Regions from separate parts of the Rossellomorea sp. FM04394 genome, predicted to be linked through region 1. Evidence: a T-box and tRNA genes for the amino acid it is inferred to sense, from the RefSeq annotation. Region 1 holds a T-box; the other holds one or more tRNA genes.

Evidence for each region. A T-box is a leader RNA that pairs with one kind of tRNA and senses whether it is charged. The one in region 1 lies ahead of ACCB35_RS15685 (valine--tRNA ligase), so its partner is inferred to be a tRNA-Val.
Region 2: it has a tRNA-Val gene. The T-box ahead of ACCB35_RS15685 (valine--tRNA ligase) is inferred to sense a tRNA for this amino acid. The anticodon was not compared.

What each region holds. Positions count from the first base shown of each region.
Region 1 is NZ_CP168654.1:3,085,354-3,101,274, reverse strand. It holds gene hemA (glutamyl-tRNA reductase) at 1-45, shown strand, start outside; gene ccsA (cytochrome c biogenesis protein CcsA) at 61-894, shown strand; gene hemC (hydroxymethylbilane synthase) at 912-1,844, shown strand; gene ACCB35_RS15715 (uroporphyrinogen-III synthase) at 1,844-2,635, shown strand; gene hemB (porphobilinogen synthase) at 2,663-3,637, shown strand; gene hemL (glutamate-1-semialdehyde 2,1-aminomutase) at 3,693-4,985, shown strand; gene spoVID (stage VI sporulation protein D) at 5,323-6,531, shown strand; gene ysxE (spore coat protein YsxE) at 6,671-7,699, shown strand; gene ACCB35_RS15690 (hypothetical protein) at 7,735-7,923, opposite strand; T-box leader at 8,087-8,314, shown strand; gene ACCB35_RS15685 (valine--tRNA ligase) at 8,384-11,035, shown strand; gene ACCB35_RS15680 (folylpolyglutamate synthase/dihydrofolate synthase family protein) at 11,170-12,483, shown strand; gene ACCB35_RS15675 (diguanylate cyclase) at 12,592-14,304, shown strand; gene ACCB35_RS15670 (hypothetical protein) at 14,569-15,624, shown strand; gene ACCB35_RS15665 (GspE/PulE family protein) at 15,650-15,921, shown strand, end outside.
Region 2 is NZ_CP168654.1:1,569,542-1,585,462, reverse strand. It holds gene ACCB35_RS07980 (MurR/RpiR family transcriptional regulator) at 1-643, shown strand, start outside; gene ACCB35_RS07975 (nucleoside hydrolase) at 762-1,688, shown strand; gene ACCB35_RS07970 (acetyl-CoA C-acyltransferase) at 1,800-2,954, opposite strand; gene ACCB35_RS07965 (acyl-CoA dehydrogenase family protein) at 2,969-4,114, opposite strand; gene ACCB35_RS07960 (3-hydroxyacyl-CoA dehydrogenase) at 4,228-4,995, opposite strand; gene ACCB35_RS07955 (hypothetical protein) at 5,179-5,310, shown strand; gene ACCB35_RS07950 (cold-shock protein) at 5,435-5,635, opposite strand; gene ACCB35_RS07945 (hypothetical protein) at 5,948-6,148, shown strand; tRNA gene ACCB35_RS07940 (tRNA-Val) at 6,333-6,404, opposite strand; gene ACCB35_RS07935 (hypothetical protein) at 6,552-6,776, shown strand; gene ACCB35_RS07930 (TRAP transporter permease) at 6,833-8,818, opposite strand; gene ACCB35_RS07925 (DUF1850 domain-containing protein) at 8,805-9,323, opposite strand; gene ACCB35_RS07920 (TAXI family TRAP transporter solute-binding subunit) at 9,447-10,439, opposite strand; gene ACCB35_RS07915 (phosphatidylglycerophosphatase A) at 10,752-11,306, opposite strand; gene ACCB35_RS07910 (alpha/beta hydrolase) at 11,458-12,183, shown strand; gene ACCB35_RS07905 (YjcG family protein) at 12,354-12,872, shown strand; gene ACCB35_RS07900 (GNAT family N-acetyltransferase) at 12,876-13,298, shown strand; gene ACCB35_RS07895 (DUF421 domain-containing protein) at 13,430-14,104, shown strand; gene ACCB35_RS07890 (MBL fold metallo-hydrolase) at 14,101-14,997, opposite strand; gene ACCB35_RS07885 (hypothetical protein) at 15,113-15,391, opposite strand; gene ACCB35_RS07880 (stage VI sporulation protein F) at 15,589-15,849, opposite strand.

The sequences.
Region 1 (15,921 bases):
GAGAGCGATCTTAAGCTTATACCACAACCTTCTTTTCAAGCATAAGTGAGGTTATTGACTATGTTTGAACAAACGATGACTAGGCTGCATGAACTTATGATTGTTCTGTATGCTATTAGTATTCTCTTTTACTTTATAGATTTCTTAAACAAAAACCGGAAGGCGAATCTGTTTGCCTTCTGGTTACTTGCGATTGTTTGGATCCTTCAAACAATCTTTTTATTTCTATACATGATGAACACAGGCAGGTTCCCGGTCCTCACCATTTTCGAGGGACTTTATTTTTATGCCTGGGTCCTCATTACCCTGTCACTGGTCATCAATCGATTATTAAGAGTGGACTTTACGGTGTTTTTCACAAATATACTTGGTTTCATCATCATGGCGATCCATACGTTTGCACCGGTACAGGTAGAGTCCCAGGCAATGGCCGAACAGCTCGTATCCGAATTATTGTTGATTCATATTACGATGGCCATCCTTTCATATGGAGCCTTTTCATTATCCTTTGTGTTTTCCTTGCTTTATCTCCTCCAATTTAAATTATTGAAGGAGAAAAAATGGGGACAGAGGCTATGGAGGATCAGTGATTTGTCCAAACTTGAGAAGATTTCATATATCTCAAATTCCATTGGAGTAGCGATGCTTCTACTTAGTTTGATACTTGGGCTCCAATGGGCTTATATCAAGCTGCCGGAATTCCTTTGGTATGATCCAAAGATAGTAGGGTCATTCATTCTATTAATTTTATATAGTAGTTATTTATATCTCCGCATTAAAAAAAATGTATTTGGTAAATCATTAGCTTTTCTAAATGTTGCAGCCTTCTTGATCATATTAATTAACTTTTTCCTGGGAAGTCGGTTGTCTTCATTTCATTTCTGGTATTCATAAGATTTCAGGAGGTCATTATGAGAAAAATCATTGTTGGATCGAGACGAAGTAAATTAGCACTGACACAAACAAATTGGGTGATCAATCAGTTGAAAGCACTGGATCCCTCTTACGAATTCGAAGTGAAGGAAATTGTGACAAAAGGGGATCAGATCCTTGATGTCACCCTATCGAAAGTCGGTGGAAAAGGCTTGTTTGTAAAAGAAATCGAACAAGCGATGCTGGATAAAGAAATTGATATGGCCGTTCACAGTATGAAAGATATGCCTGCGGTCTTACCTGAAGGACTGACCATCGGATGTATACCGGTTCGCGAGGATCACCGCGATGCGTTCATCAGTAAAAATCATGTGGCACTTAAAGATTTACCGGGGGGAGCAATCGTAGGAACGAGTAGTCTTCGCAGGGGAGCACAGATCTTATCCGTACGTCCAGATCTTGAAATCAAATGGATCCGTGGAAATATCGATACGCGCTTAACGAAGCTTCAGAATGAGGACTACGACGCGATCATCCTTGCAGCGGCAGGATTATCCCGTATGGGCTGGACATCGGATGTTGTAACGGAATTCCTGGATCCCGACCTTTGCCTGCCTGCAGTCGGTCAAGGAGCGTTGTCCATTGAATGCAGAGAAGATGATTCTGAGGTGCTTGAGCTTCTGCAGAAGTTTGCGTGTGTTGAGACCACAAAGACTGTAACGGCTGAAAGGGCGTTCCTTCACAAGATGGAAGGAGGATGTCAGGTGCCGATTGCAGGGTTTGCCGAGCTGCATGACAATGGAGACATCGCCTTAACGGGACTTGTGGCTTCTCCTGATGGGAAAACCATTTATAAAGAATACATGGTGGGTCAGGATCCTGAACAAGTAGGTGAAAAAGTGGCTGAAAGTTTAACAGAACTGGGTGCTAAAGCTCTTATCGATCAGGTGAAAGAGGAGCTTGATCACTAATGAAGGGGAAAGGGCCTTTAGAAAATATAAAGGTTTTGATTACTCGTGGCAGTGAGGGATCCAGTGAAACGGCCTCCCTCATTGAAGTCGAGGGAGGGATTCCGGTTGTGGTGCCTCTCCTTCATTTTCAACCTCATGAAGATAAGTGGGAAAAGAATCTTCACACAACCATACATACGTACGAATGGATTATTTTCACCAGCAAAAATGGAGTTAGATTCTTTCATCAAGCATTGAAACGATTACAGCTCGATCTATCTTCTTTTTCCGGGAAGTTTGCTGCTGTTGGAAGTAAAACCGAACAATATTGCAAGAAATATGGAATCCCTGTTACCTTTGTGCCGGAACATTTTACAGGGGATGACTTTGCAGAGGAATTCATTTCGAAAGTGAAGCCGTCAGGGGACGTCCTGATACCAAAAGGGAACCTGGCGAGAAACGTCATTGCTTCAGAGTTAACTTCTGCAGGAGTACCCTGTCAGGAATGGATTGTCTATGAAACCGTCCTTCCAGAAGGGAGCATCGGGCAGTTGAAGGATATCATTGAAGAAGAAAAACTTGATATCATTACGTTTACCAGCTCATCAACGGTTCACCATTTTATGAAGGTGATCGATCAGTATAGCCTTCATGATGAAATCCAAGACATTCCCATTGCGTGCATTGGCCCCATTACAAAAAATACGGCTGAAAAGTACGGATTGCATGTAAAAATCTGTCCAAGCATTTATACTGTAAATGAAATGGTAAACGATATGAAAGAATTTATTACGAATAGATCATTAAAATAAAGTTTTATTTACTTAGGAGGTTTATACATGAAAGATCTGCACTTTAACCGTCATCGTCGCCTGCGTCAATCAGACAATATGCGTGCGTTGGTAAGAGAAACTCATCTAAGAAAAGAAGATTTAATCTATCCATTGTTTGTAGTGGAAGGGGATAATATCAAGAATGTCGTTCCTTCCATGCCTGGAGTTTATCATATTTCCCTTGATAACTTAAAAGCAGAGATGGATGAAGTGGTTTCCTTGGGTATCAAATCCATTATTCTTTTCGGTGTTCCAGCTGAAAAAGATGAGGTGGGAACACAAGCGTATCATGACCACGGGATCGTTCAACGGGCAACACGCTTTGTGAAAGAGCATTATCCCGAACTGGTTGTGATTGCTGATACCTGCTTGTGTCAATATACCAGTCACGGTCATTGCGGAATCGTGAAAGACGGAAAAGTATTGAATGACCCAACCCTTGATTTATTAGCGAAAACGGCTGTAAGCCAGGTTGAAGCGGGTGCCGATATCATTGCCCCTTCAAACATGATGGATGGATTCGTAGCGGCGATCCGTCACGGATTAGATGAAGCCGGCTATCACGATGTGCCGATCATGTCATATGCCGTCAAGTATTCTTCAAGCTTCTATGGCCCATTCCGTGATGCAGCACACTCCACACCTCAATTCGGAGATCGCAGAACCTATCAGATGGATCCTGCCAACCGCCTTGAAGCATTAAGAGAAGCACAGTCGGATATTGAAGAAGGCGCAGACTTCTTAATTGTCAAACCTGCCCTATCCTATTTAGATATCATGAGGGAAGTGAAAGACCGTTTTAATGCACCCGTTGTCGCTTATAATGTAAGTGGTGAGTACAGCATGGTAAAAGCAGCGGCTCAAAACGGCTGGGTAAACGAACAGGAAATCGTAATGGAAAAGCTGACAAGCATGAAACGTGCGGGTGCAGACCTCATCATCACGTATTTCGCAAAAGATGTAGCGAATTGGTTATCCTAATTGGTGGAAAGTTCCTGTAAGGATGACTGAAAGATCACTAAAGGAGGAACCGATATTGCGTTCATATGAGAAATCGAAGCAAGCGTTCAAAGAAGCAGTGGAATTAATGCCTGGCGGAGTGAATAGTCCCGTACGAGCATTCAAATCCGTAAAGATGGATCCCATTTTCATGGAAAGAGGAAAAGGGTCTAAAATTTACGATATCGATGGAAATGAATACATTGACTATGTTCTATCCTGGGGACCGCTTATTCTTGGTCACAGCAATGACCGTGTGGTGGAGTCCATTAAAAAAGTAGCGGAAAATGGGACAAGCTTCGGTGCCCCGACGGAAATCGAAAACAAGCTTGCCCAGCTTGTGATTGAAAGAGTACCAAGTATTGAAGTCGTGCGTATGGTGTCTTCCGGTACGGAAGCGACGATGAGTGCCCTTCGTCTGGCTCGCGGATACACAGGCCGCAATAAAATCATCAAGTTCGAAGGCTGCTACCACGGTCATGGTGATTCTTTATTAATCAAAGCAGGGTCCGGTGTGGCGACTCTTGGCCTGCCTGACAGCCCTGGTGTACCTGAAGGCGTGGCAAAGAACACGATTACGGTGCCTTATAATGACTTGGAAAGCATCCGCTATGCCTTTGAACAATTTGGAGATGATATTGCCGGAGTCATTGTAGAGCCTGTTGCCGGAAATATGGGTGTCGTTCCACCTCAGCCCGGCTTCCTGGAAGGCCTGCGTGAAATCACGGAGAATCATGGTTCCCTGTTAATATTTGATGAAGTCATGACCGGGTTCCGTGTCGGGTACGGATGTGCCCAGGGCTACTATGATGTAACACCTGACTTAACTTGCTTAGGTAAAGTGATCGGTGGGGGTCTGCCGGTAGGTGCATATGGCGGTAAGGCTGAAATCATGGAGAGAATTGCTCCGAGCGGTCCGATTTATCAAGCCGGAACCCTATCTGGAAATCCATTGGCAATGACAGCTGGATATGAAACCCTGAGCCAGCTGACTCCTGAAACGTACACAGAATTCTCACGCAAAGCAGACCTGTTGGAAGAAGGCTTAAAGAAAGCGGCAGAAAAGCATAACATCCCTCACAGAATCAATCGTGCAGGCTCCATGATCGGAATCTTCTTCACGAATGAAGAAGTAACCAACTACGAAGGTGCCAAGTCATCAGACTTGGAGATGTTTGCTGATTACTACCGTGAAATGGCCCATGAAGGTGTATTCTTACCACCTTCACAATTCGAAGGACTATTCTTATCGACAGCTCATACAGATGAAGATATTGAAAAGACCCTCGAAGCAGCAGAAAAAGCGTTTGAGAAAATCAGTAAGAAGTAAAGAAGATAGCCGATCCTTTTTTAGGGATCGGCTATTTTTATGGAGTGAGGGCTGGGAGGAATGTGACGAATAATGTAGAACGGTTGATATCTTGAAAAAACGGTTGATAAAATGAAAGAACGGTTGATAAATCCATTTGAAAGTAGATATATCAAAATAACGGTCGATAAATCCAAACTACTAACATCAATCCGAAATACCCCCCAGTTTCTAAATCTAAATCCCTACACTCACCACAACTTTTAGTTTTCCTATCATAATCCTCCTTTTCGTTTCATAAAGTGATAATGGCATTGTTTACTATTTCTTTGTTTAGAACTGGAAGGAGGAATTTCTTTTGTCACAAGAACAACAATCGTGTTTGCGATTTTCTTTGGAAGAATCAATTTGGTTTAAAAAAGGACAGGAAGTTGAAGAATTGCTATCTATCTCCTTAGATCCTCATATAACGATTCAAGAACAAGAGCAATACGTACTTATCAGGGGTAGTCTTGATCTTTCGGGTGAATATTTACCCACCTCACCGAGAGGAGAAGAAGAGGATGAGTTTGAAGCTGGTGGAAAGTTCGTTCAAATTGTAGAAAAAAGGGAAAAAGGTGAATATGAATTTGTCCATCGTTTCCCGGTGGATGTGACAATTCCCAAAAATCGAATTGCTAATTTAGGAGACATCGATGTGTTCGTTGAGTCATTTGACTACATCGTTCCTGAGAATGCATGCTTAAAATTAAATGCCGATTTAACGATTACCGGGATTTATGGAGAACAGCAGACGCATCCTCCCCTTGAAGCTGAATATAGCAGAGAGGAAGAATACGAGCCGCTTTACCGTTCGAGTGCAGTGGCCGAAGTAGAAGAAGAAACAGCGGAGGAAGAAGTAGAAACAGAAGAAGAGCAAGAAGAAAGAGAAGAAGTATACGAGTATGAGAACTACGACGTCGAAGAATTAGCGGGGAACGTTGAAGAGGATGAAGAAGAAGAGGATTTTGAAGACGCCGAGTACCAGCCGTTTAACCTTGAAGGACGGACCCCTCCTGCCGGAGAAGAGGATGAAATACCGGTACAGATTCAATACGATGCCCATCCGACTCATTCCTATGAGGAAAATTATTTCCGGAAAGAAAACGTGTTTGAACTGCCGCAGCATGAACTGAGCGAGTCATCGGAAGAGCAGCCTGCCGAACCAAAGGCCACCTACACCCCGCCTCCTAAATACAAGCAGCAGGAGGTCGAAGAAGAATCCTCCTCCTCACCCGCAGTAGAAGCGGAGATGGAAGAAGGCGAGGAAGAAAAGAAAAAGACTAAAGGTAAAAAGAAATATGAAAGCATTTCATTGACCGATTTCTTTGCAAGAAAAGATGAGGAAAAGGGTGCAACGTTACGGGTATGCATTGTTCAAGAGGGTGAGACCCTGGACTATATTGCAGAAAAGTATGATTTGACCATTCCGCAGCTATTGAGGGTCAATCAACTTGAAGCCAATCAAGACGTCTATGCAGGGCAGGTTCTTTATATCCCGAAAAGCGAGTACGTCTTCAAGGGTTAAAGGATTCGGGTAAAGTCGTTCCCATTTTTAAGACCCATGAATAGCGTAATGGATATATAAAAGAAACAATGGGGCTGACACCAAATTCATTGGAGTTAGTCCGTTTTTTTTAGAAAAGTAATCTTAGAAGGTGAGAGGAATGGTACAAACGCTTGATGGATTAAAGCATGTCTTACAACCTTATGGCGTCGAACCCCATTTTGTTGAGAGCTACGGGAAGATCTCCAAAGTGTTTTCCAATAAAGGCACACTGGCTGTTAAGCAGATCCCTGCCCAGACTGGTGTTGATTTTGTCCGGAATGTGCAACTATTGTTTCAGAGGGGATATAACCGAATTGTCCCGATCTACCCGACCTTGGATGGGCGTTATGCGGTATGGAATGAAGGGGAGTTATACTATGTGATGCCCTGGCTCTTGAACCTGGAAAGGGAAGATCAATTTGAAAAGCATCAGAAAATGTTCAGGGAATTGGCAAGGTTGCATACTCTTTCGTCTCAAGAAGTGAAGATTGATAAGGAAGAGAGAGAATCTCATTACGAGCAGTTGACATCCAGGTGGGATAAAGAACAGCAGTTTCTCGATGAGTATGTTGAAGCATGTGAAAAAACAACGTATATGTCCCCTTTTCAATTGCATTTCTGCATGTATTACAAGGATGCCACTCAAGCGTTGAAATTTTCACGCAAGATGCTTGATGAGTGGTATGAGGAGACGAAGGAGCTTGAAAAGGTGAGGACCGTCATCACTCACGGAAAGGTTTCCACGGAGCACTTTCTATTCGATGAAAGAGGCTTGGGGTATTTCCATAACTTTGAGAACTCAAAGATGGCTTCTCCATTTCATGATCTCTTGCCGTTTTTGTCGAGAACATTGAAAACCTATCCTAAGTATTACGAGGAATGTGTCGAGTGGCTCACCACCTATTTTCAGCATTTTACAGTACGCAATGAAGAGCGGCTCCTGTTTATGAGTTATTTAGCTTATCCAAGCTCTGTCATTGCAGTGGTGGAAAAGTATTTTCATACACCGAAGGATAAGCGGAATGAACGGAAATCACTCAAGAAATTGCAACGGCACTACTGGCTGCTGAAAAATACGGAATACGTGGTCATGCGGTTGGATGAAATGGAAAAACAGAAGCAGGAGCAGGCGGCTGAAGCAGAATAAAAAAAGGACTGGCGAAGTCCAGGTTCGTCAGTCCATTAAATCCAATCGAAATAAATGGCAAGCCCTATACCGATAAAAAGGGTTAAAAGAAGGACATCGAAAGTGGTTGGAAGCAAGATGGTCCGGACCCCTTGGAAGATGGTAAAGGGAATGATGAATTGCTTACATATCAACCTGGCGTTTCCCATCCATTTCTGCATGGTATATTGATTGATTTTTTTCATATTCGACCACTCACTTTCCTGGGTATATTCACTACTTTATCTTATGATTTCAATGCGTAATGGTGCCTGGAGTAGGCGGAATGAATATTTTTCAGGAAAATTGGCGATAATGATTGACGAAAGTTTATCTTATCCTATACTATAATGAGTAAATAAATAATTACGAAAAGCAATGAACAGGAAGAGTACATTGATTCTTACTTTCAGAGAGGAAAATCGTTTGCTGAGAGATTTTCTACGTTAAGACAATGGAAGGTCGCCTGGAGAGCTGTTTCTATGAATAACAGTAGTAGAAGCCGGTTTAAAGCCGTTATTGATTGTCGAGAGTTCAGGATGCTTATTTTTCCTGAAAAAAAAGGTGGTACCGCGAATGGAATCCTTCGTCCTTTTCATAGGACGGGGGATTTTTTTATTTTTTTAGAAAAGTGTAGTTATTCGCACTAATATAGGAGGAAAACAAATGGAAACTCAAGACCAGCAATTATCTATGCCGACAAAATATGATCCCAATGCCATTGAGCAAGGCAGATACAAATGGTGGCTGGAAGGTAAATATTTTGAAGCCCAAAATGATAAGGAGAAGGAGCCTTACACAATCGTCATCCCTCCCCCGAACGTAACGGGGAAACTTCATCTTGGTCATGCTTGGGACACAACCCTGCAAGATATACTCACAAGAATGAAGCGCATGCAAGGTTACGATGTATTATGGCTGCCGGGTATGGACCATGCAGGAATCGCAACACAGGCGAAAGTGGATGAAAAACTTCGCAATCAAGGCATTTCACGCTATGATTTAGGCCGTGAAAAGTTCGTGGAAGAAACGTGGAAGTGGAAAGAAGAATATGCCGAGCATATCCGTCAGCAATGGTCCAAGGTTGGATTAGGCCTTGATTATAGCCGTGAACGTTTCACGTTGGATGAAGGTTTATCGGAAGCTGTACAAAAGGTATTTGTCGACCTTTATAACAAAGGCCTGATTTACCGTGGTGAATACATCATCAACTGGGACCCGGCAACGAAAACGGCCCTTTCAGACATTGAGGTTATCCATCAGGATGTACAAGGTGCATTCTATCATATGAAATATCCGCTGGCTGATGGAAGTGGGCACATTGAAATTGCCACAACCCGCCCGGAAACCATGCTTGGTGATACGGCCGTTGCGGTTCACCCGGAAGATGATCGCTATAAACATCTAATCGGTAAAACCGTTACCCTTCCAATCGTGGGTCGTGAAATTCCGATTGTAGGAGATGATTACGTTGATATGGAATTTGGTTCCGGGGCAGTGAAAATAACGCCTGCTCACGATCCGAATGACTTTGAAATCGGTAATCGCCACAATTTAGAACGTGTTCTTGTGATGAACGAAGACGGAACCATGAATGACAAGGCGGATAAATACCAAGGGATGGATCGTTTCCAATGTCGTAAGGAAATCGTGAAAGACCTTCAAGAAGCCGGCGTTCTGTTCAAAATTGAAGAGCATATGCATTCAGTCGGTCACTCGGAAAGAAGCGGAGCTGTGGTTGAGCCTTATCTTTCCACTCAGTGGTTCGTTAAGATGGATCCTCTGGCAGAAGAAGCGGTAAAACTTCAGCAGGAAGAAAACAAGGTCAACTTTGTACCTGACCGCTTTGAGACGTCTTACCTGCGCTGGATGGAAAACACGCGTGACTGGTGCATTTCCCGTCAGCTTTGGTGGGGACATCGCATCCCGGCCTGGTATCATAAAGAAACGGGCGAAATCTATGTAAACAACGAAGCGCCGGAAGACATTGAAAACTGGACACAAGAAGAGGACGTACTGGATACATGGTTCAGTTCAGCTCTATGGCCGTTTTCTACAATGGGCTGGCCTGATCTGAATGCAGAGGACTTTAAACGCTACTACCCAACCAACACACTTGTGACGGGATACGACATCATCGGATTCTGGGTATCACGCATGATCTTCCAAGGCCTGGAGTTCACGGGTGAACGTCCATTTAAAGATGTACTGATTCACGGACTCGTTCGCGATGCAGATGGACGTAAGATGAGTAAGTCATTAGGAAACGGTGTAGATCCAATGGATGTCATTGAAAAGTACGGAGCAGATTCACTTCGCTACTTCCTATCTACAGGCAGCTCACCGGGTCAGGATTTACGATTCTCCTTTGAGAAAGTAGAATCTGTATGGAACTTTGCAAATAAAATCTGGAATGCATCCCGTTTCGCCCTTATGAATATGGATGGCATGACATATGACGAAATTGATTTATCAGGTGAAAAATCAGTTGCTGACAAATGGATCCTTACTCGTTTAAATGAAACGATTGAAACCGTAACACGTTTAGCAGATCGATACGAGTTCGGTGAAGTTGGTCGCGTCCTTTATAACTTTATCTGGGATGACTTCTGTGATTGGTATATTGAAATGGCGAAACTGCCTCTATATGGCGAGGACGAAGCAGCTAAGAAAACGACCCGTTCGATTCTTGCTCATGTACTCGACAACACAATGAGACTTTTACACCCGTTCATGCCGTTTATTACCGAGGAAATATGGCAGAACTTGCCGCATCAAGGCGAATCCATTACGGTCGCTGCATGGCCGACAGTTCAAGAAGACCTGACAGATCAAGCAGCAGCGGAAGAGATGAAGCTTCTCGTTGACATCATCCGTGCCGTACGTAATGTCCGTGCCGAGGTTAACACGCCGATGAGCAAGCAGATCAACTTGATGCTGAAGGCTAAAGATGCACATACGCTAACGATCATCGAGAAGAACAAAGCGTATATCGAAAAATTCTGTAACCCGGAGAAGCTTGAAATGGGTACAGATTTAGAAACACCGGAAAAAGCGATGACCGCGGTCGTTACAGGTGTAGACTTATTCCTTCCATTGGAAGGGCTGATCAATATCGAAGAAGAGATTGCCCGCCTGCAAAAAGAACTGGAGAAATGGACGAAAGAAGTTTCCCGTGTTCAAGGTAAGCTGAACAATGAAAAATTTGTAAGCAAAGCCCCTCAGAAAGTAGTAGATGAGGAAAAAGCAAAAGAAAAAGATTATTTGGAAAAACAAGCGACTGTCAAAGCCAGAATAGAAGAGCTGAAATCAGTTTAATTGTGCCGAGTGAATAAAGGTTAAGAAGAGGGCTTTAAAAGAAGGTCTGATTGTTACAGGGGAGATCCTATCCGCAATCAGACCTGATTAGAGCCCTTTTTCTAATGAAACCTGACAGAGGGAGTGAATAAGAAGTGTTAACCTATGAAAAAGCCGTTGAATGGATACACTCAAGACTCAGACTAGGAATCAAACCAGGGCTAAAGAGAATGCAGTGCTTGTTAGAGGAACTTGGTAATCCTCATGAAAGAATCAAAACCGTTCATATCGGGGGAACAAACGGTAAGGGGTCCACTGTAACCTATCTGCGAAATGTATTGCAGCAATCCGGGTATTCTGTAGGCACGTTTACCTCACCTTATTTTGAGAGGTTTAATGAGAGAGTCAGTATCAATGGAGAGCCTGTTTCAGATGAAGACTTAACTCTTCTTGTGGAAAAAACAAAGCCCATTGCCGAGAGCATGGAACAATCCGAATGGGGAAGTCCATCTGAATTCGAGGTCATAACAGCCATGAGCTTTTACTATTTTGCCGAAGTGAAACCTGTCGATCTCGTCCTTTATGAGGTTGGACTCGGTGGAAGACTCGATTCAACGAATGTCATCACCCCCATGGCTTCAGTCATAACGAGCATTGGCCTTGACCATATGCAATTCCTGGGGAACACATTAGAAGACATCGCCTTTGAGAAAGCCGGTATCATCAAGGGCTCCGTTCCTGTCATATCAGGGGTCCACCAAGAAGAAGCAGCGAATGTGATAAGAGATAGAGCGTTAAAAATGGATAGCGATTTATTTGAACTTGGAAAGGATTTTTCAGTGGAACGCCTTTCGATCCTTGAAAAAGGTGAAAGATTTTCCTATCACTCATCTTCATTGAATGAAACGTACGAGCTTTCGATGATTGGCACTCACCAAATGAACAATGCGGCAATGGCCATAAAGGTAATAGAACTGCTTACTGAAAAGCAGGTCATTAAAGTAGAAGGGACACACATAAAAGCTGGATTGAAAAAAGCGTCATGGCCGGGAAGGATGGAACTCCTTTCGGATAAACCGGAAATATATATAGATGGTGCTCATAATCCTGAAGGAATCAAGGCCTTGGTGAAAACGATCCAGGATCGCTTTATGGAGAAAAAGGTGACGGTTCTATTTTCCGCATTGAATGACAAAGACTTACAGCCGATGATTTCCAATCTCGAAGAAGCAGTCGATGCGATCGGGTTTACGACCTTTGACTTTCCAAGAGTGGCTTCAGCAGAAGAGCTTTACGGATTATCTTCCCATCACCATAAGGAAGAAGTTCCGCATTGGAAAGAGTATCTTCACGAGAAAATCCCCGAGCTGAAAGAAAATGAAGTACTGCTCGTGACAGGTTCTTTATATTTTCTATCTGAGGTAAAACCCTATCTTCTTAAAGAATTAGAAAATTACAGAAAAAAGTAAGTGACTTTATAGGACTGCTTTGATAAACTATTCTTAAACTTGTGACTATTTAACTAGTGTAGTATGATCGGACTATATTAAATCGAACGGGACCTTTGGGGGATAGACATGACATTATCAGTAAAAAAGAAGCTGTACATATTGCTGGCCTGGCTAGCCGTTGTACCTGCTGGATTGTATTTTACTTATCGCTACTATCCTCCTGAAAATATTGCAGGAAATGAGCTGGAGCTTTTAACCTTAGTGGCTTTTGCCACCTTTATCCCACTCATGCCCATTGTGATAAATGGTGCCACCATTTTCTTCATCCAGTGGGTGACCCTCGTAGGGTTTATAAAGTATGGATTATTTATTGAGATCGTCCTCATGCAATTCTCTATTATCCCATTGCTTATCCGACTCAGGCTGACCAAAACCGATTGGCATAGAATTCCCTTGAATTCAGTGATGTTCTTTCTTGTTTCGTTAGTGAGCGGCCTCATCTATTTTCTATTTGGTGGAGAAGTGGGATTAAGGAATATCGGTCAATTACTATTTCCGATTCTCAGTTATCAAATCGTTTCGATCATGATCAATCAAATTCTACTTTTGTTGTATCAACACTATGTAGTGAACAATGATGTCCGGTTTTACAGCAAGGATTTCGTTTGGGACTTTACCGCAAACATGATCATGTTCCCTCTCTCATTATCTCTCTATTATTTAACGTTTGAACTGGGAGCCTTCGCTTCTCTATTGATCGGTATCCCTTTTGTGAGCTTATCTATCATCTTAAAGCTCTATAACTCTTCTGAAAAAATCAATGAATACCTTCAAAAAGCGGGTGAAATCGGTCACCAATTAACGGAAAGCCTGAAAGTAAAAGAAGTGCTTGATATATTCATCGAGAGAATCATTGAGACCCTGCCCGTTGAGTATGCATATATCCTTGATTGCCAGGATGAAGAACTTGTTCTCTTAAGGCGTGTAGAAAATGGTGAAATGAAGGCGAATAACCTGCGTCCATTAAAGAAAAGCCAGGGAATCAGCGGTGTAGTGTGGGAAACCGGGACGTCCGTCCTTTATACTTCCCGATCTGAATGGACCGACATAGCTGAAGGGTATATGCCTGATGGAGTGGAAAGCGTTTTGTGCGTTCCCATTGTAAGAAGCCAAAAGGTAAGAGGGATTCTTCTATTGGCCTCTTCCAAAAAGAAAGCCTATGAAAAATATCAATTGATGATCGTCGATATTTTATGTTCCTATTTAGGAGTGGCAATCGCAAATGCAAGGCACCATGAACGGACGAAGAAAAACAGTGAAAGATGTGCCCTGACAGGACTATACAATTACCGCTATTTTGAAGATCTCCTGACGCTGGAGTTCAATCATCTCGATGCTGGGAAAAGACAAAGTCTCTCTCTCATCATGCTCGACCTGGATCACTTTAAGGTGATTAACGATAACTATGGTCACCAGAGCGGTAACGAAATCCTGATTGAACTTGCCGACCGCCTTCGCACCCTTATTGATTCAAGGGGAACAGTTGCGAGATATGGAGGGGAGGAATTTGTCATCCTTCTTCCGGATACGAAACAGGATGAAGCACTCCGACTTGCTGAGCATGTGAGAGGTGCGATTGCCAATGAGCCCTTCACCCTCCATGACAGCCTGGACGAATCCAACAAACGAATGATGGTCAGGATCACAGCGAGTATCGGGGTCTCGACAGCACCGGAGGACGCCGATGATACGCTTGCTCTTATCCGCCATGCGGATCGGGCATTATATACAGGTGCCAAGCAGGCTGGGCGGAATCGGGTGGCTCAGTATGTGAAATGAATCCGGAGAACACCTTCCTGCATGGGGGAGGTGTTTTTTTGTATGAACGAAAATTATGACTTTTCTTCTATTTTTTTCTATTAATAACAGATAGTAGCTTTTCATTTGCAAGTGTATATACTAAAATAGTAGTAGTCGAATTTTGTTAATTTTCATCGAATTATACTTCTAAGTTCCTACTTCATCAAAGTTTAAATCAGCTTTCAATCATTCTTCAAAACATCTAAAAACCAATAAGGAAAATGTAAAAAAGGGGCATCTGTGATGAGTAAAAGAATACCTATTACAAAGCTATCCGTATTTTTAGTGTTATGCAGCATAGGTTTATTCAGTCTTGCTCATCTGGGTGCTTTTGCCTATGATCGCTTCCTATCACCGACTCAACCCGTTTCCGATAGTGGAATGAAAGACGTGGCCGGTCTTTCTGATCAAAATACAGAAGATAAACAAGGTGGCGAGACTCATGCCGCGTCCATTGAAACCATTTCGGAGATCAACGTCAATGGTCTACCATTAACACCGGGGCTTCAGCAGTTCATTGATTCGTACCCTGAGATTGTAATAGGAGGGACCTCACCGTTTTCCTTACTGGAGTTTATTGAAGGGGAAGGATTCACTGGAGCAACTGACCAGGATCTCAGCACTCTCGCTTCATGTCTTTATGAGCTGATGCTGCCGTCAAACTTTGAGGTGATTGAGAGAAATCAGAGCAGGGAGCTTCCTGATGGTATTGAATTAGGATTGGAAGCTTACATAAATAAAGAGCAGGATAAGGACTTTATTTTCTCAAATCCTAACGATGGATCTTATACGATCATACTTCAATGGCAAGGGGATGTGCTTTCCATCTCACTGACAGGTGCCGAACTTCCATATAGGGTGACCGTGGATCGACGGAACGAGCAGTCATTTAAACCGAAAGTGATCAAGCAGTACAGTCCATATTTACATTCAGGTGAAATAATGGTGACAGAAGAAGGCCGAAATGGAATGCAGGTTGAAGTATGGAGAAGCTTTCAGACGATGAAGGGTGAACTTCTCAAGGAAGAGAAAGTATCAGAAGACTTTTACCTACCCGTTCATAAAGAAGAGTTACATAGTATGAAAGATTACGTGGCAGGGGAAGCGGTCGATGTTTCAGGGGCGGGTGAAACGACTTCTGAGGTCGGAGAGCAGGTATCCCAGGACAGCTCAAATCCTCAAAAGAGTCCATCTAATCAAGAGGAAGATGAAAAGTCGGATTCAAATTCTGCTTCACAGAAAGAGGAGTCCAATGCTTCTTCTTCTGAAAAGGATCTACCAGAGACCGATATGAAATAAGAAAATGACAGGCAGGCGGGATAGCATGGCGCAAGAGCGGAAACGTTTAGGCGATTTATTAGTTGAATCAGGTTTGTTGACAGAAGGAAAGCTTCAAACGGCTCTTAGGGAAAAAGGGATCGATCAGAAGCTGGGAGATGCAATTTTACAAAAAGGATACATTACGGAGCAGCAGCTGATTGAAGTGCTGGAGTTTCAACTGGGCATACCTCACGTCAGCTTATTTCGATACCCGTTTGACCCAAAGCTGTTTCATTTGATTCCAAAAGAAGTGGCCAAGCGGAACCTAATCATCCC
Region 2 (15,921 bases), 1.5 Mb from region 1:
GAAGATTTCCCTGGCTTCGGACCTCGTAAATCCTATTAAAGATATTCATGAAACGATCAATGAGGAGGACTCTGAAGGAGTTATTGCCCAAAAAGTGTTCCGATCTAATATTAGAACCCTAGAGGATTCATCACGTTTGCTGGACGAGGAGATGTTCACGAGAGCCGTTCAAGGGCTGCTTAGTGCCAGAAGAATCGAATTTTACGGAACGGGTGGATCTGGTTTTGTTGCCATGGATGCTCATCATAAGTTTCTTAGAACAGGGATGACCACTACGGCTTACAATGATTCTCATATGCAGATTATCTCGGCTTCTCAACTAACAGTAGAAGATGTGATTGTGTTTATCTCTCATTCAGGATCGAACAAAGATTTAATGGAAGTGCTGGAAGTTGCCAAGAAAAATCGTGTCAAAACCATTGCCATCACTCATTTTGCTAAATCCCCTCTAAGCAATGGCGTCGATATTCCTCTATTTACCGTATCTCAGGAGACCGAGTATCGGTCAGAAGCACTAGCTTCAAGGATTAGTCAGCTTAGTATTGTGGATGCACTATATGTTAATACCATGATGAAAAGAAATGAACTGTCGAAAGACTCTTTGCTAAAAATGCGTGACGCTATCTCCATTAAGAAAATATAGTATATCCACTAACGGCTATCTGAAGGATAGTCTTTTTTTGATCAAGGGCTAAAGGTGCAGCATATTACATTATCCTATACATATATTGGAACAAAACATATCTATAGGAGATTACTAAATGAAGAACATACTCCTTTTTGCTGACCCTGGAATCGATGACTCCATAGCGATCATGTACGCACTTTTACACCCGGAAATTAATATTATTGGAATTGTATCAGGTTATGGGAATGTGGATAAAGAACAGGCAACGAATAATGTCGCCTATTTGCTTCACCTGGCCAATCAAACGAATATTCCGATCATCGGAGGTGCCACTCGATCCTGTACAGGGGAATACCCTGTCTACTATCCGGAGATTCATGGGAAAGAAGGGTTAGGGCCAATTCGTCCACCTGATACCATAAAAGGGGAATTACTGAATTTCTCGGAAATCTTTAAGTTGGTGGAAAACTTTAAGGACATTGTGGTTGTGGATGTAGGACGAAATACTTCTTTAGCCGTGGCTTTTATATTGGATGATAAGTTTGGAGAGAAGATTAAAGAATTTCACATTATGGGTGGCGCCTTTTTTGTACCAGGGAACGTCACTAAATTAGCTGAGGCAAACTTCTATGGTGATCCCGTAGCCAGTAATTTTGTCATGACCCAAGTGAAAAATATTACATCGGTACCACTGAATGTGACAAATAAAGCGATCATAACGAAGTCGCAAATCCAGGAAATCCAGAATGCCTCCTCAAGTCCTTTGATCAAAATCCTTGATAAAGTATATGATTATTATTTACAAGCTTATCAGAAGTTGATACCGGGTATTAGCGGAGCTCCTCTCCACGATGTTCTGACCCTCTCTTTACTCATGAACCCTGACATGGGCAGCTACCTCAAGAGGGATGTAGATGTTCAAATTTTTGGAGAAGCCCGCGGGGAGTCCATAGCTGATTTCCGTGTCGGTTCAGAAGAAAAAGAGTCCACTACAAAAATCTACCTTTCACTGGATTACCAGGCATTTATCCATGATTTCATGACGATCATGAGCAAGTAGAGGGACGGACCTTGTTCCAAGGTTCCGTCCCTACTCTTTCACTTCCGATATTCCCGTGCATCCTTCTCCAGCTTCTTATCCACTTCACCTTTTATGTCTGCATCCAATTTCTCAGGCGTCCAGTCTTTCAATGATCGTGGCATTTGCCATCCCATGCCCCTCGCACATCGTTTGGAGGCCAAATCTCCCCCCGGAACGTTCAAGCTCATGCATCATGCTTACCATGATTCGAGCACCACTCGCACCCAGGGGGTGTCCCAGGGCAATTGCTCCCCCATTTGGATTTAACTTTGAAGGATCTGCTCCCATGTCCTTTAACCACGCAAGGGCCACTGGCGCAAAAGCTTCATTCACTTCGAAAAGATCAATTTCCGACACCGACATTCCTGCCTTGCGTAAAGCTTTCTTCGTTGCGGGTATTGGGCCGGTAAGCATAAGGGTTGGATCAGAACCCACTACGACGCGTGTATGGACCTTGAATCGTGGCTTCAACCCTAATTCTTCTGCCTTCTCTCTTGTCATCAGAAGAAGTGCGGCTGCCCCATCACTAATTTGGCTAGCATTACCTGCATGAATGATTCCATCTTCTTTAAATGCAGGTTTTAAACTTGCCAGTACTTCCAAAGACGTTTCTTTTCTTGGTCCCTCGTCTTTAGAAAATGAAAAAGAAGTTCCGTCCGGTCCTTTAACCGTCACCTCATAAATTTCCCTATCAAAATAACCTGCTTCTTGTGCCTTTAACGCCTTTTGATGACTTGAGAATGCGAATTGATCAAGCTCTTCACGGCTGAATCCATACTCTTCTGCAATCCTTTCAGCTGATAGTCCCTGGTGTATGATTTCATGCTGCTCTCGAAGCTTTTCACTAAAAGCAGACCCCTGATAGTTTGAACCGATTGGAGTTCTTGACATATTCTCTACCCCACCAGCAATCACGACATCCATGTCGCCGGAAAGAATTGCTTGTGATGCAAAATGAACAGCCTGCTGGCTCGATCCGCATTGCCGGTCGATTGTCGTACCAGGTACCTCGATTGGAAAACCGGCAATCAATGCAGCCACCCTGGCAATATCACCAGCTTGCTCACCTGATTGAGTGACACAGCCTAAAATGACATCATCGACTAGCCCAGGGTCAATCCCCGTTCTGTCCATTAACCCCTTTAGAATATCTCCAGCCAAATCATCCGGCCTCATATCTTTCAATGAACCCTTTCTTCTCCCGACCGCTGATCGAATACCTTCTACAATGACAACCTCTCTCATCTGCCTCTTCCTTTCTATAATCCTAAATTCTTCGCAATGATCACTTTCATGATTTCATTAGTACCTGCATAAATGCTTGCTACAGGAATATCCCGGTACCTTCTTGCGATTTGATACTCTTCCATGTAACCATATCCCCCATGGAGCTGCATACATTCAGTAGCGATATGACGGGCCATTTCAGTCAGCTTATATTTGGCCATGGAAACCTTCGTCACGACATCTTTCCCATCCATATGTTCGGAGATCAAGCCATCGAGGAAAGCCCTGCCCATTTCAATATCCGTCGCCATTTCCGCCATCTTAAATTGTGTATTTTGAAATTGACTTATATTCTTACCAAACGCTTGGCGGTTCTTCACATAATCCATCGTGAGAGAGAACATTTCCTCTGACGCCGTCTGTGCGGCAATCGCTACGACAAGACGTTCCTGCTGGAGCTTATTCATCAGATAATGAAATCCTTTTCCTTCATCCCCAATAAGATTCCCTTTTGGCACCTTACAATCTTCGAAGATAAGTTCGGCTGTATCCTGACAGTGCAAACCAACTTTATCCAGCTTTCTTCCCCTGGAGAATCCGGGTGCATCCCTTTCAATGGCGATCAAACTGATACCTTTGTGAGACGGGCTGATGGTCGTATCTGTTTTACATGCCACAATCACCAGATCCCCTTGTATACCATTTGTAATGAAGGTCTTTTGACCATTCACAATATAATGGTCCCCCTCAAGCTTGGCCGTCGTTTTAATCCCTGCTAAATCTGATCCTGTACCAGGCTCAGTCATGGCAATGGCCGTAATCATTTTTCCACTCGTGCATGCGGGGAGCCACTTCTTTTTCTGTTCGTCACTTCCATATTCAGATATATATGGGACCACAATATCATTGTGCAATCCTATCCCGATCAAACCAGAGCCCACCCGTTCCAATTCTTCATTAATAATGACGGAAAATCCCCAATCCACTCCACTTCCACCGTACTCTTCGTCAATGTCGGGACAAAGAAATCCTTGCTCTCCCATTTTCGTCCAAAAGACCCTTGGAACCATTCTGTTTTTCTCCCAATCATCATAATAAGGATAAGCTTCTTTAAGTAAAAACTTTCGAAGTGCACTCCTGAATATGCTATGATCCTCCGATAAATAAGGATGTTTCATGCGTACTCAACCTCTTTTCATATGGGATTCCATTTATTAAGCGTTTTCATTTTCACCAAAAGTGAATGAACATGCATTCATTAGTGGTTAACATTCACCATAGTTTTAAATGGTTACTTAGGCTGCATCCTAATCGCGCCGTCTAATCGGATGGTTTCACCGTTCAGCATTGGATTCTCGAGTATACTCTTTACTAATTGAGCATATTCAGAAGGGTAACCGAGCCTTGGTGGAAATGGCACCATTTTCCCAAGCGAGTTTCTTGCTTCATCAGGCAGCGTGTCAAACATCGGAGTATGAAATAATCCTGGCGCAATCGTCATCACTCTGATACCATCCCTTGCAAGCTCCCTGGCAATCGGAAGTGTCATCCCGACTACTCCACCCTTTGATGCACTATAAGCAGCCTGACCGATTTGCCCGTCAAATGCCGCAACTGAAGCTGTATTGACGATAACCCCTCTCTCCCCATGCTGGTTTGGAGTATTCCCCATCATCCTATCCGCAGCTAAACGAATCACATTGAACGTACCAATCAAATTAATCTCAATCACCTTGGAAAAATGCTCAAGAGAATGAATCCCCTTTCTTCCTACCACTTTCCCAGGCGGGGCAATCCCTGCACAGTTCACCACAGTATTTACCCCCCCAAAAGCCTGTATGGCCCCGTTCAAAGCCTCTGAAACCTGATTTTCCTTTGTTACATCTGTTTGATAAAAACCAATGGATTTCCCATACTCATGTTTTAACGCAGCTGCTCTCTCTTCATTGAGATCCAGGATATAGGCCTTACCACCTTCTTCAATAATCCTTCTTACTGTAGCTTCACCCAGACCGGATGCACCACCTGTCACCAAAGCCACTATTTCTTTCAATTCCAAGATAAGTCCCTCCACTCATATAAAAGCATATACATTAATTTTAGCGTTGTGTGGAGGAAAAAGATATAATGTTTTTAAAATTCTGTCTACTCAAAATCCTTCCCTTACTTACCAAGGATAACGAAATATCACTTGTTAAGAATAAGAATGTAACAACCATTTACAATTTAGGAGGAAACAACGATGACTAATAAAAATGATAATCGTGAACGAAAAAATAAATACCCAAACAATAAAAAAAGCGGTACTGAATTCTCGAAAGAAATCAATATCCGCAGTGAAGTAACGAAGAAGGATTTAGGAAAGAATCAATAAAATAGTACGGGTTTTTATTGAGTTCAAAGATAAAAAAAGCCTGAAGAAGAGACGATTTTTGTCTTATGATCCCATAAAAAAACAGACTCACGAATGAGTCTGTTTTTGGATGTGTAAAGTTAGATTATGCTTTACGAACGTTAGCTGCTTGTGGTCCACGAGCACCTTGTTCAACGTCGAAAGATACTTCTTGACCTTCGTCAAGTGATTTGAAACCTTCACCTTGGATCGCTGAGAAGTGTACGAATACGTCGTCTCCACCTTCAACTTCGATGAATCCGAAACCTTTTTCTGCGTTAAACCATTTTACTTTACCATTTTCCATGTTTGTTGCCTCCTAAAGTGCGTTACACACAATGTATTACTATTCTTGCGATATCAGGTGAAAACCAAATCTTGTTCTTCCCTCGTATACCGGACAAAAATAATTCTTCTATAGAATAACAGTAATGAAACAAATAAGCAAGTTCTTCAAGGAGAAGTTTTGAAAGTCAGACCTCTCACACGACCTTCCCCCATCAAATGTTTTTTATAGTTATTAATGAATACTACCTATATGCCCATTAAAGCGCTAACAATATTTTTATCAAGATTTATCCTTAATGAGACTCTAAAATGAAGGATAAACTGTGGTATAATGAGAGAATATGAAAGGGAGTGCCCAATGAAATCCACAAAAAATCGGTTTAGTAATGGCGCAATGGTTACGATAAAGGAAACTGGAGAAACAGTGACAATATTGAAATGGCAATACGTTAAAAACATGAAGCGATACTCGTATATCGTAAAAGAACATCCTGGCACGTTTTATTTTGAGGAAGAATTAGAAGTCAACTAACAGAATGATCATATCATAATATAATTTTTCAAGGACTCTTACGTGAATGCCAACAGAGTCCTTTTTACTTTTAAGGGCATGACAGTGCTGGCTGTTTAATACTTAGAATCCTTGATAAAGATTTGATCTCCATATAAAAGAAGAAAGCCTGCATCTTTATAAAGATGCAGGCTTTCTTTATGTATGACCTGTGAGGGATTCGAACCCACGACCCCTTCCCTGTCAAGGAAGTGCTCTCCCACTGAGCTAACAAGTCGCAATGGAAGGTATATATTAAATTATAGTCATGATTAGAAAAATGTCAATCATTTTTTATTCTAAACATTTATTTTCTGAGAATCCGCGAATAAAAGAACGTTCGTTCGTATATACTGTGAGTACACTTCCAGGAGAGGAGCCCCAAATGAATACGGTATTACAACGCTCATTCATGGACCAACGCCCCATTGTAATCATCTATATGACTCCTGAATCCATTTGCACGAAAAGAAAGATCATCGTTAAAAAAATCGATGAGGACATTATTCTTGCCTATTGCTTTTTACGAAAAGAGTTTCGGAGATTCAGACTACATGATATTTTGGCCGCTTATCCCCTTCTTCCTTATACAAAACGGACCATATCCTAGTTGTAAACTAAAATGCGTGAGGCCGACCTAATTAGGTCAGTCTCACGCATCTTTGTTTATGCTGTTGCATTTTTTGGTGCTTTGTCTTCTCTTTTAATGAAGAATTGTAACGCGAGCATAACAGCAAATAATACTAAACCAATGATGTCTGTGCTTCCCTCCGGATAGATCAGCATTAAACCGGCTGCTACACAAAGGAAACGTTCAACAACATACACTCTTCGGTACCAATACCCGATCATACCTGCACCAATGGCCATCATTCCGGTTATGGCCGTAAAGACAACCCATAATAACCTCGGGATAGTTGTATCAATCATCAGCAACTCAGGTGACAGTACGAACATATATGGAATGATAAAGGCGGCAATTGCTAATTTAGCAGAATTGACCCCGGTCCGTATCGGCTCTCCTCCTGACACCCCGGCGGCGGCAAATGCTGCAAGAGCCACAGGCGGCGTGATATCTGCAATGATACCAAAGTAAAAGACAAACAAATGGGCCGCTAACTCAGGTGCACCTAACAGGATGATCGCCGGTGCAGCGATTGTCGACGTGATTACATAGTTAGCTGTTGTTGGTGATCCCATCCCTAACACAATCGATGCAATCATCGTAAACACCAGAGTCAGGATTAATTTACCTTCTGTTGAATTTGTTAAGTCTGCAGCAAGGTCTACTAAACCATTCGCAAGTGTAAGACCTAAACCGGTTTTCGTCACTACCCCTACAATCATCCCTGCAGCAGCAGTCGCTACAGCTACGGAAAGAGCGGTCCGGGCACCATCTACCAGTGCGTCGACTGCATCTTTAAAGCCAATCCTTGTCTCTTTCCGGATCGCGCTGATCACGATTGTAGCAACAATTGACCAAAGCGCTGCACGCATAACACTCATACCGCTGACTAATAAAATAATGACTGTAAGAATCGGCATTAACAAGTAGATTTTCTTTAATACTTCTTTACGATTCGGCATTTCTTCGTCTGAAAGACCGCGCAGACCGATTCGCTTCGCTTCAAAATGAGTCATGATCCAAATTCCTGTAAAATACAAAAGAGCAGGAATGGTGGCAGCCTTTGCAATATCCCAGTAAGAGATACCACCGATGAATTCAACCATTAAGAATGCTGCAGCTCCCATGATTGGCGGCATTAATTGGCCACCCGTTGAGGCTGCTGCCTCTACTCCACCAGCGAACTCTTTACGATAGCCAAGCTTTTTCATCATTGGAATCGTAAAGGAGCCCGATGTTACAACGTTTGCAACGGAACTTCCGCTGATCGTTCCTTGCAATGCACTCGAGAATATGGCAACCTTTGCAGGACCACCCGTGCGTTTACCGGCGATCGCAACAGCTAAATCATTAAAGTATTGACCCACGCCTGTTTTAACGAGGAAGGCCCCAAATAACAGGAATAGGAAGATGAAGGTTGCTGAAACATATAATGGCGTTCCAAGAATCCCTTCACTTGTGAAGAACATCGTTTTAACGATATCGTCCCAATCATAGCCTCTATGTGCCAGGAATCCAGGCATCAATCTTCCATAATACATATAGAGAATGAATGAAGAAGCAATGATGGTGATGGGCAAACCGACGGCACGACGGGTTGCTTCTAATACTAAAATCATCGCAGCAAAACCAACGTAAAAATCAAGTGATGTCATTAATCCTACTCTGCTGACAATGTCATCCTGCATGATCGGCCAGTAAGCACCAATCCCGACAGATATGATAGAGAGAACGACATCATACCAAGCCACTTTATCTTTGCGTAAATTTTTCTTTCTTGCCGGGAATAATAGAAAGACAAGTGATAAAGCAAACCCCAGGTGTATGGATAATAATAATTGTCTAGGGATGAATTGAAAGATTGATGCTACTAATTGAAATAATGAAAATGCTAATAAACCAAAGAATATGATCCATTTGAACAGTCCATGATGAAGCTTTCTCGTCGATGATTCAGGATCATACTTTTCTAGTAATTCTTGTTGTTGTTCGGAGGTTAACGATTCGAATTCTTTATCTTTTTCCAACAACAGTCACTCCTCTCCACTGATCATAAAGTGATTGTTTCTTTAATTGAAGCCGGACGACAGATCCTTTATCGAAATAGTCGGCTAAAGGATAGGCCTTACCATCGATCACGAGTCGATGATTGGCAACTACCTGCCCGATTCGGATATCAATGTACGGAAACACTTTATTCATATTTGAAATTAAATATTTTCCTTCTTTTGTTACTTTGAAGGTTTCATCTCCTTCTGCATTTGCAGGCATACCTATCGCAGTATCTTCATAAAGTAGCTTTGTTTGTTGAATTTGATTAGTAGATTGGCGATAAAACTCTTCTACTTCTGAGAGATGAATAGAATGGGTGTAACGAACCGAAAATGAATGATCGTCAGGAAGTTTGAAAAGGGCGGCGGTCCCATCCGTATTCCTAGGTTCGATTACTATGAAAATTTGAAAGGGTATAAAGATGATGATTAAGAGAACGGGAATAATGAGAATTGCTCCTGCAAATGAATATTTCTTCAAAACGAAATCCCCACCATTCCATTATTTCTACTGGCTTATTTCTCCAGATATTTAGCCTTTTCCAAAACAAAAGAATAGACCGTTATAAGCGGCCTATCCCTTCGTCCATCTTCTGGTGTGGATTTATTCCATTGAAACGCCTTTTTCATCAAAGTATTTCTTCGCACCAGGATGCAGTTCAATTCCCATACCCTTCAGTCCATCTTCAGCCTTGATTAACTCACCTTTGGCATGAGTGATTGCATCTGTATTTTCAAAAATGGCTTTCGTAACATCATAGATTACTTCTTCGGAAATATCGGCATTTGTTACTAACATTGCACGAACTGCAACTGTTGTCACTGCTTCATCGACTTTACTGTACGTGCCTGCAGGAATTTCATCCTCAGAGTAGTAAGGATACTTCTCGATCAGCTCACTGATTTTGCCGGATTCAACCGGGACGATCGCGATGTCTTCCGTAGCTGCCAACCCTTCAACAGCTCCAGTTGGAGTACCTGAAGTGATGAACGCTGCATCGATTGTACCATCTTGGATACCTGTAGTTGAATCATCAAATGATAGATTACGAGCCTCTAAATCTTCCAACGTAATTCCGTGAACCTCTAAAATTTGTTTCGCGTTCAGTAATGTTCCAGATCCGGCTTCACCGACAGAAACAACTTTACCTTTCAGATCTTCAACGGACTTGATACCTGAATCCTTTGTTGTGACGATTTGAATCGTTTCAGGATATAGAGTGGCAATTCCTCTTGCGTTTTCAACTTTATTATCGCTGAACATTTCAGTTCCTTCCGATGCATAAGATGCGATATCGGTTTGTGTAAAAGCGATTTCAGTTTTACTGTCTTTAATGGCAGCCATATTTTCAGCCGATGCGCCAGAAGTAGAAGCCGAGGATTTGATACCTGTTTCATCTTCAATGATCTTAGCGAATGTTCCGCCTAACGGGTAATATGTACCCCCTGTTCCACCTGTAGCGATTCCAATGAAGTCAACCTCTTTGTTACCTTCACCCTCAGATGATCCTCCACCTGATCCGCCGCCACATGCAGCAAGAACGACAGATAGAACTAGAAGTAGTGCAGTGCTTAGAAATAAACTGCGTTTTTTCATATTCTAATTCCCCCTATTAAATTTTATACGTTAACGAAATAATTGTAACACAGTCTGTAACAATCTTGTCAAATCAAATACATAAACCTTTAACATTTTTCATAAAAAAACTATCCTCACACAGTACATTGCACTCCAGACCCGTAATGTGGCTTGTTCCCATCTTGTCAGTTATTTCACAAATGTATAGAGAATGTATAAAGCGGTTACATTCCCCGCCCGTTTTTTTCATTCATAGGGCATATTTGTCCATAAAAAAACTGAAAAGGAATAATTCCTCTTCAGTCCATCTAGTATATATCAAGATACATTCTAACCTATTAACTCTTCATCCTCAAACTTCATCTTATCTTCTTCTGAGATATTTTCTTCACGGTCCCTCAAGCTATGTGCAATTCTTGAAGATGCATTCGCCGCAATACTTGCCACGATATCATCTAAAAAGGTATGTACACCCTTCCCGTTTTTCGTATCAAGTTCTCGGATGATACCAATCTTATTTTTATCAAGATGACCAAAGGTGGTGACAGCGATGCTTCCATAACCAAGTGCTGCACCCAATGCAATGGTCTCGTCTACTCCAAATAATCCCTCATCTGATTCCACAATCGATTGAAGGGGCTCTGAAAGCTTCTTCTCTTCAGCAAGTTGATCTAATTCCACCCCTACGAGAATTGCATGCTGAATCTCCCTTTTCAACAGCACTTTCTTCACACTGTCGATACAATCTTCCATATTTAATCCATTATTATATGGATACTGCATTTCATAGACGATTTCAGCAATATCCTCTATTAATACGCCCCTATCTTTCAGCCTTTGCAAGGCAGCTTTGGTTACATCTCTTGAATGTACAGGTTTGCTCATTCTAATCCCCCTTTCTTAACAGTCCATCAGCTCACATAAATTATAGCATTGTTTTGAATTTTCGTATTGCAATCCGCTTTAGGGAATTATCCTGGAGAATATGATACAATCTTTCTGTAAACGTTAACACTGATTATAGGAGGCTATCGTCATGACAACCGCAAGAGGAAATGTAACTGAATTAAACCTCTTTAGTAAAGAACTGAATGAAGAGATCAAGATGCTGGTATACCTTCCAGCTACTTATTCTCCCCTCTATAAATATTCACTCCTGATTACCCAGGATGGGAAAGACTACTTCCAGCTTGGAAGAATACCTCGTTTAGTCGATGAACTTCTCGATAATAGGGAAATTGAAAACATGATTATCGTCGGGGTTCCTTATAAAGATGTTGAGGATCGCAGAAGAAAATATCACCCGCATGGTGAAGAAAATGATGCCTATATCCGCTTTTTAGCACATGAACTGGTCCCGTATCTGGATGAGCATTACCCAACCTATCATATGGGAATGGGGCGTGCCCTGGTTGGTGATTCATTAGGAGCGACAGTTTCATTAATGACTGCATTGAAATATCCAAATACATTCGGCAAGGTTCTCCTTCAGTCACCTTTCGTCAACGAGAAAGTGTTAGATGCAGTGGAAAACTTCTCACAACCTCACCTATTAAGCATTTACCATATCATTGGTCAGCAAGAAACAGAGGTGAAAACGACGGATGGCAAAGTAAAAGACTTCTTAAATCCCAACCGTCAGCTCCACCAAACATTCGATCAAAATGGATTCTCTTCCTTTTATGATGAATTCGACGGGGACCACACTTGGAAACACTGGCAGCCTGATCTAAGACGTGCCTTAAAGATGATGTTCAGCTAAACAATTGCTCATCCATCCTGACAAGCATCCACATCAAACGAAAGAGGGAAGCTATTTTTCACATTTTGAAAAGTACCTTCCCTCTTTCGTTCGCCCTATATTAAATTTTTGAAAAATTTGCTATACTATACATATTACAAAGATAGTTAAATAGAGGAGGATTGAAGAAAATGAATTATGGTATAGTCATTTTCCCATCGAAAAAGCTACAAGATATCGCAAACTCTTATAGGAAACGTTATGATCCTCATTATGCTTTAGTTCCACCACATTTGACATTAAAAAATGTCTTTAGTGCAGATGATGATCAGATCAAAGATATCGCTAATAAATTAGCTGCTATTTCAAAGAAATACGATCCATTCAATCTTAAGGTGTATAAAGTAAGTTCCTTTCAGCCTGTGAACAATGTGATTTATTTCAAGGTGAATTCCACTCCTGAACTGGAAGGATTACACGATGATATGCATAGTCAAAACTTCATGGGTGACGAGCCTGAATTCGCTTTCGTTCCTCACATTACTGTCGCTCAAAAGCTTTCGAATGATGAGCACTCGGATATTTTCGGATCTCTCCGTATGCTTGGAATCGATCATGAGGAAACCATTGACCGCTTCCACCTGTTGTATCAATTAGAGAACGGCTCTTGGACAGTATATGAAACCTTCCGTCTAGGAAAGGAAGAGTAAGAGTTGAGAGTAGAAGTTGCCCAAAAAGAAGAACAGATACAAGAGGTATTCAACATAAGAAAGACGGTATTTGTGGAAGAACAAAAGGTTCCCCTTGAAGAAGAAATCGATGAATTCGAAAATGCTTCTACACATTTTGTCCTTTACGACCAAAACCACGCTGTAGGTGCCGGTCGATTCCGTATTCTTGACGGAATCGGGAAAGTGGAAAGAATATGCGTTCTAGAGTCCGCCAGGGGAAAAGGAGCAGGTCGTGAAATTATGCTCGCCATTGAGGAATACGCTAAGGAACAGCCCTTATCTCAATTAAAATTAAATGCCCAGACATATGCAATCCCTTTTTATGAAGGCTTAGGCTACAAAGTTACGTCTGATGAATTTCTGGACGCAGGGATCCCTCATAAAACGATGAAAAAAGAAATCTAAAAGGAACAGGCAATTAAGCCGATCAGCTTAATTGCCTGTTCCTTTTTTACTTCAGCAATTTCCCATATAAAGAAGTATATTACATTATCAACTCGTCGATAATGGGAAAGTGTATGGGAAGGGGGACCCTTATGGAATTCATGTCGATTGCCGTCGAGTTAATCGTAGGATATTTTGCCTTATTGATTCTTACAAAAATCCTTGGTAAAACTCAAATCACACAAATATCTGCTTTTGATTTCATTTCAGCTTTAATATTAGGTGAACTTGTAGGTAACTCCCTATATGATGGCAAAGTCAGTGTGCTTCCGATCCTTACAGCCATTTTCATTTGGGGCAGCTTGATCTTTTTCACTGAGTATTTCACTCAGAAATCGAGACGATTCCGCCATATGCTGGAAGGAACACCTGCATTGATCATTAATAAAGGGAAGATAAACTTTAATGAACTAAAGAAGAATCACTTAGATCTTAATCAGCTTCAGCATTTACTTCGTGCTAAAGATATTTTCTCAGTCAGGGAATGTGAATATGCCCTGTTAGAGTCCGACGGGACACTAAGTGTCATTAGAAAGCCCCTTTATGAAATCGTTCAGCGCCAAGACCTAAATATCCCTGCAAAAACAGCTACTCTCCCACTTTCTTTAATCGTGGATGGAGAAATCGTTTATGATAATTTAAAGCTAGCCGAGCAGAAGGAGGATTGGCTGTTAAACGAAATAAAAAAACAAGGCTTCCTCTCTTCCGAAGACGTTTTATACGCTGAATGGGAAGAAGGAGAAAGCCTGTTAGTTCAAGGGTATTAATGGGGCTTAATGATAAGTTCATTCTCTCTTATCGTGAAGGATAGAAGTTTCTTTCGTTCAAGACTGGTAAGGTAGGCCGTCACCGACGTTCTGAACAAGAGCCATTGCCCCACGTTCGATACAGCTATTTTATGTAATTTCAAAAACTCTTTTATTACTTTTTCAAAGGAATAACCTTCTGACCTCTCATTCACAAGTGTGAGAAGTGAGTTCATTCGTTCTTGATGAAGGTCGATATTCTCCTGGACCGTTTCAACAAAGCTCTCTTCATAGTCTCCGTGACCCGGAATCGCTCCTTTGCAGGATATGTGAAGGAGTTTTTTTAATGAATCCAGGGTTTGATCCGCATCAATAATGAACGGAATCACATGCTTCTCCAATGTCTCCCTGCCAAAATAACTGTCCGCAGCATATAAAATATCATCAACAAGCAGTCCCACCTGACCATATGAATGTCCCGGTAATTCAATAGCTTCAAAAGTGAAAGGCCCGATGGTATTTTGACCAACATTCAATTCGCCATCAATCCTCACTGATTGGCCCTCGAGGAATTTATTTCTCAATTCATTTATGGGATTAGCACCATTGAATAAATAAATGGGCTCCAGGATCGAATTCTCTATAATCGCTTTTTCTATTTTAGGAGCAAATAATTGGAGGCCGTTTTTTTTCTTCAGGTAGTGAGCTCCGCCAAAATGATCTGCGTGGGCATGGGTGATTACACAATAATTCAGGGGCAGGCCTTCTTTTGTTAGGATCTTGATCACTTTCTTCACCGAAGAATCATCCAGTCCGCTGTCAATAAGGAGCCCTTTTCCCTCTTTCACGCAGTAACCTATCGTAACGCTTCCTGTAAATGCGTAGCAGTGCTCAGTAAGGCTTTGTAGTTTCAAGTCATTACCTCCAGATATGTCAGGGGCTCAAGATCAGTTAAATAAAAAACCTCTAAGGAAGGCTGCTCCTTTTGGGATTTTTCAATTTGCCTATATGTGCCCCCCTTAAACTTCTTTATACATATTCGTTAATATGGTTTCCTTTTCCTGTTAACTGGGCTAATAAATTTGACGGGATGGACGGTTTAGTGAATGTTTGGTATGAAGTTTTGCGTTGATTTGATCGATATACATGATTGGATGTTCCTGTCTCTTCAGGATGGGCTTGAGATTTATTTTTCATTGGCTTCACTGGTTGGACGGGTAGAAAGGTGAACGGATGTTTTTCAACCTTTAATTCACGCTCTTGATACTGTTTATATTGATGGTGAGGAATCGGAGCGATATATCCCATTTTCATTACCCCCTTGTTAGTAAATACCCATTTAAGGTTCTGCAATAAACTTTCTAGTGGCTATCCGTTTGCCTGCTGAGATTCTGAAGGAAAGTGTAGAACGTGAGAACGTACACAATAAAAAGAAAGGAGAATTAACATAAAATACGTGCCTGAGCACATCTTTATGTCCATTCTCCTTTATTTCAGATAAATCTTTATTTCTTCCCCTTATTTAACATATTGGAAATGGTTCCAAAGTCTAATTGCTTTCCATCATTCACAATCGACTGCACTATTTTATTTTCCATTTCCTTGTTTACGGGTTTATTAGCAATTTTGGATACGCGTTTAATGACGCTTCTAACCGTTGCTTCATCTTTGAAATTTGCATTTTGTAATGAGTTCGCAAGCTCTAACACTTCGTTCATGTTTACGCCTGTCTTCTTCTCTAAATTCTTAAAAAAGTTATTATTCATTTCCTTCACGCCTCCTTTTAACTATAAGCATCATATGTAAAAAACCCAGGAGCGTGATTATGAATTGATTTT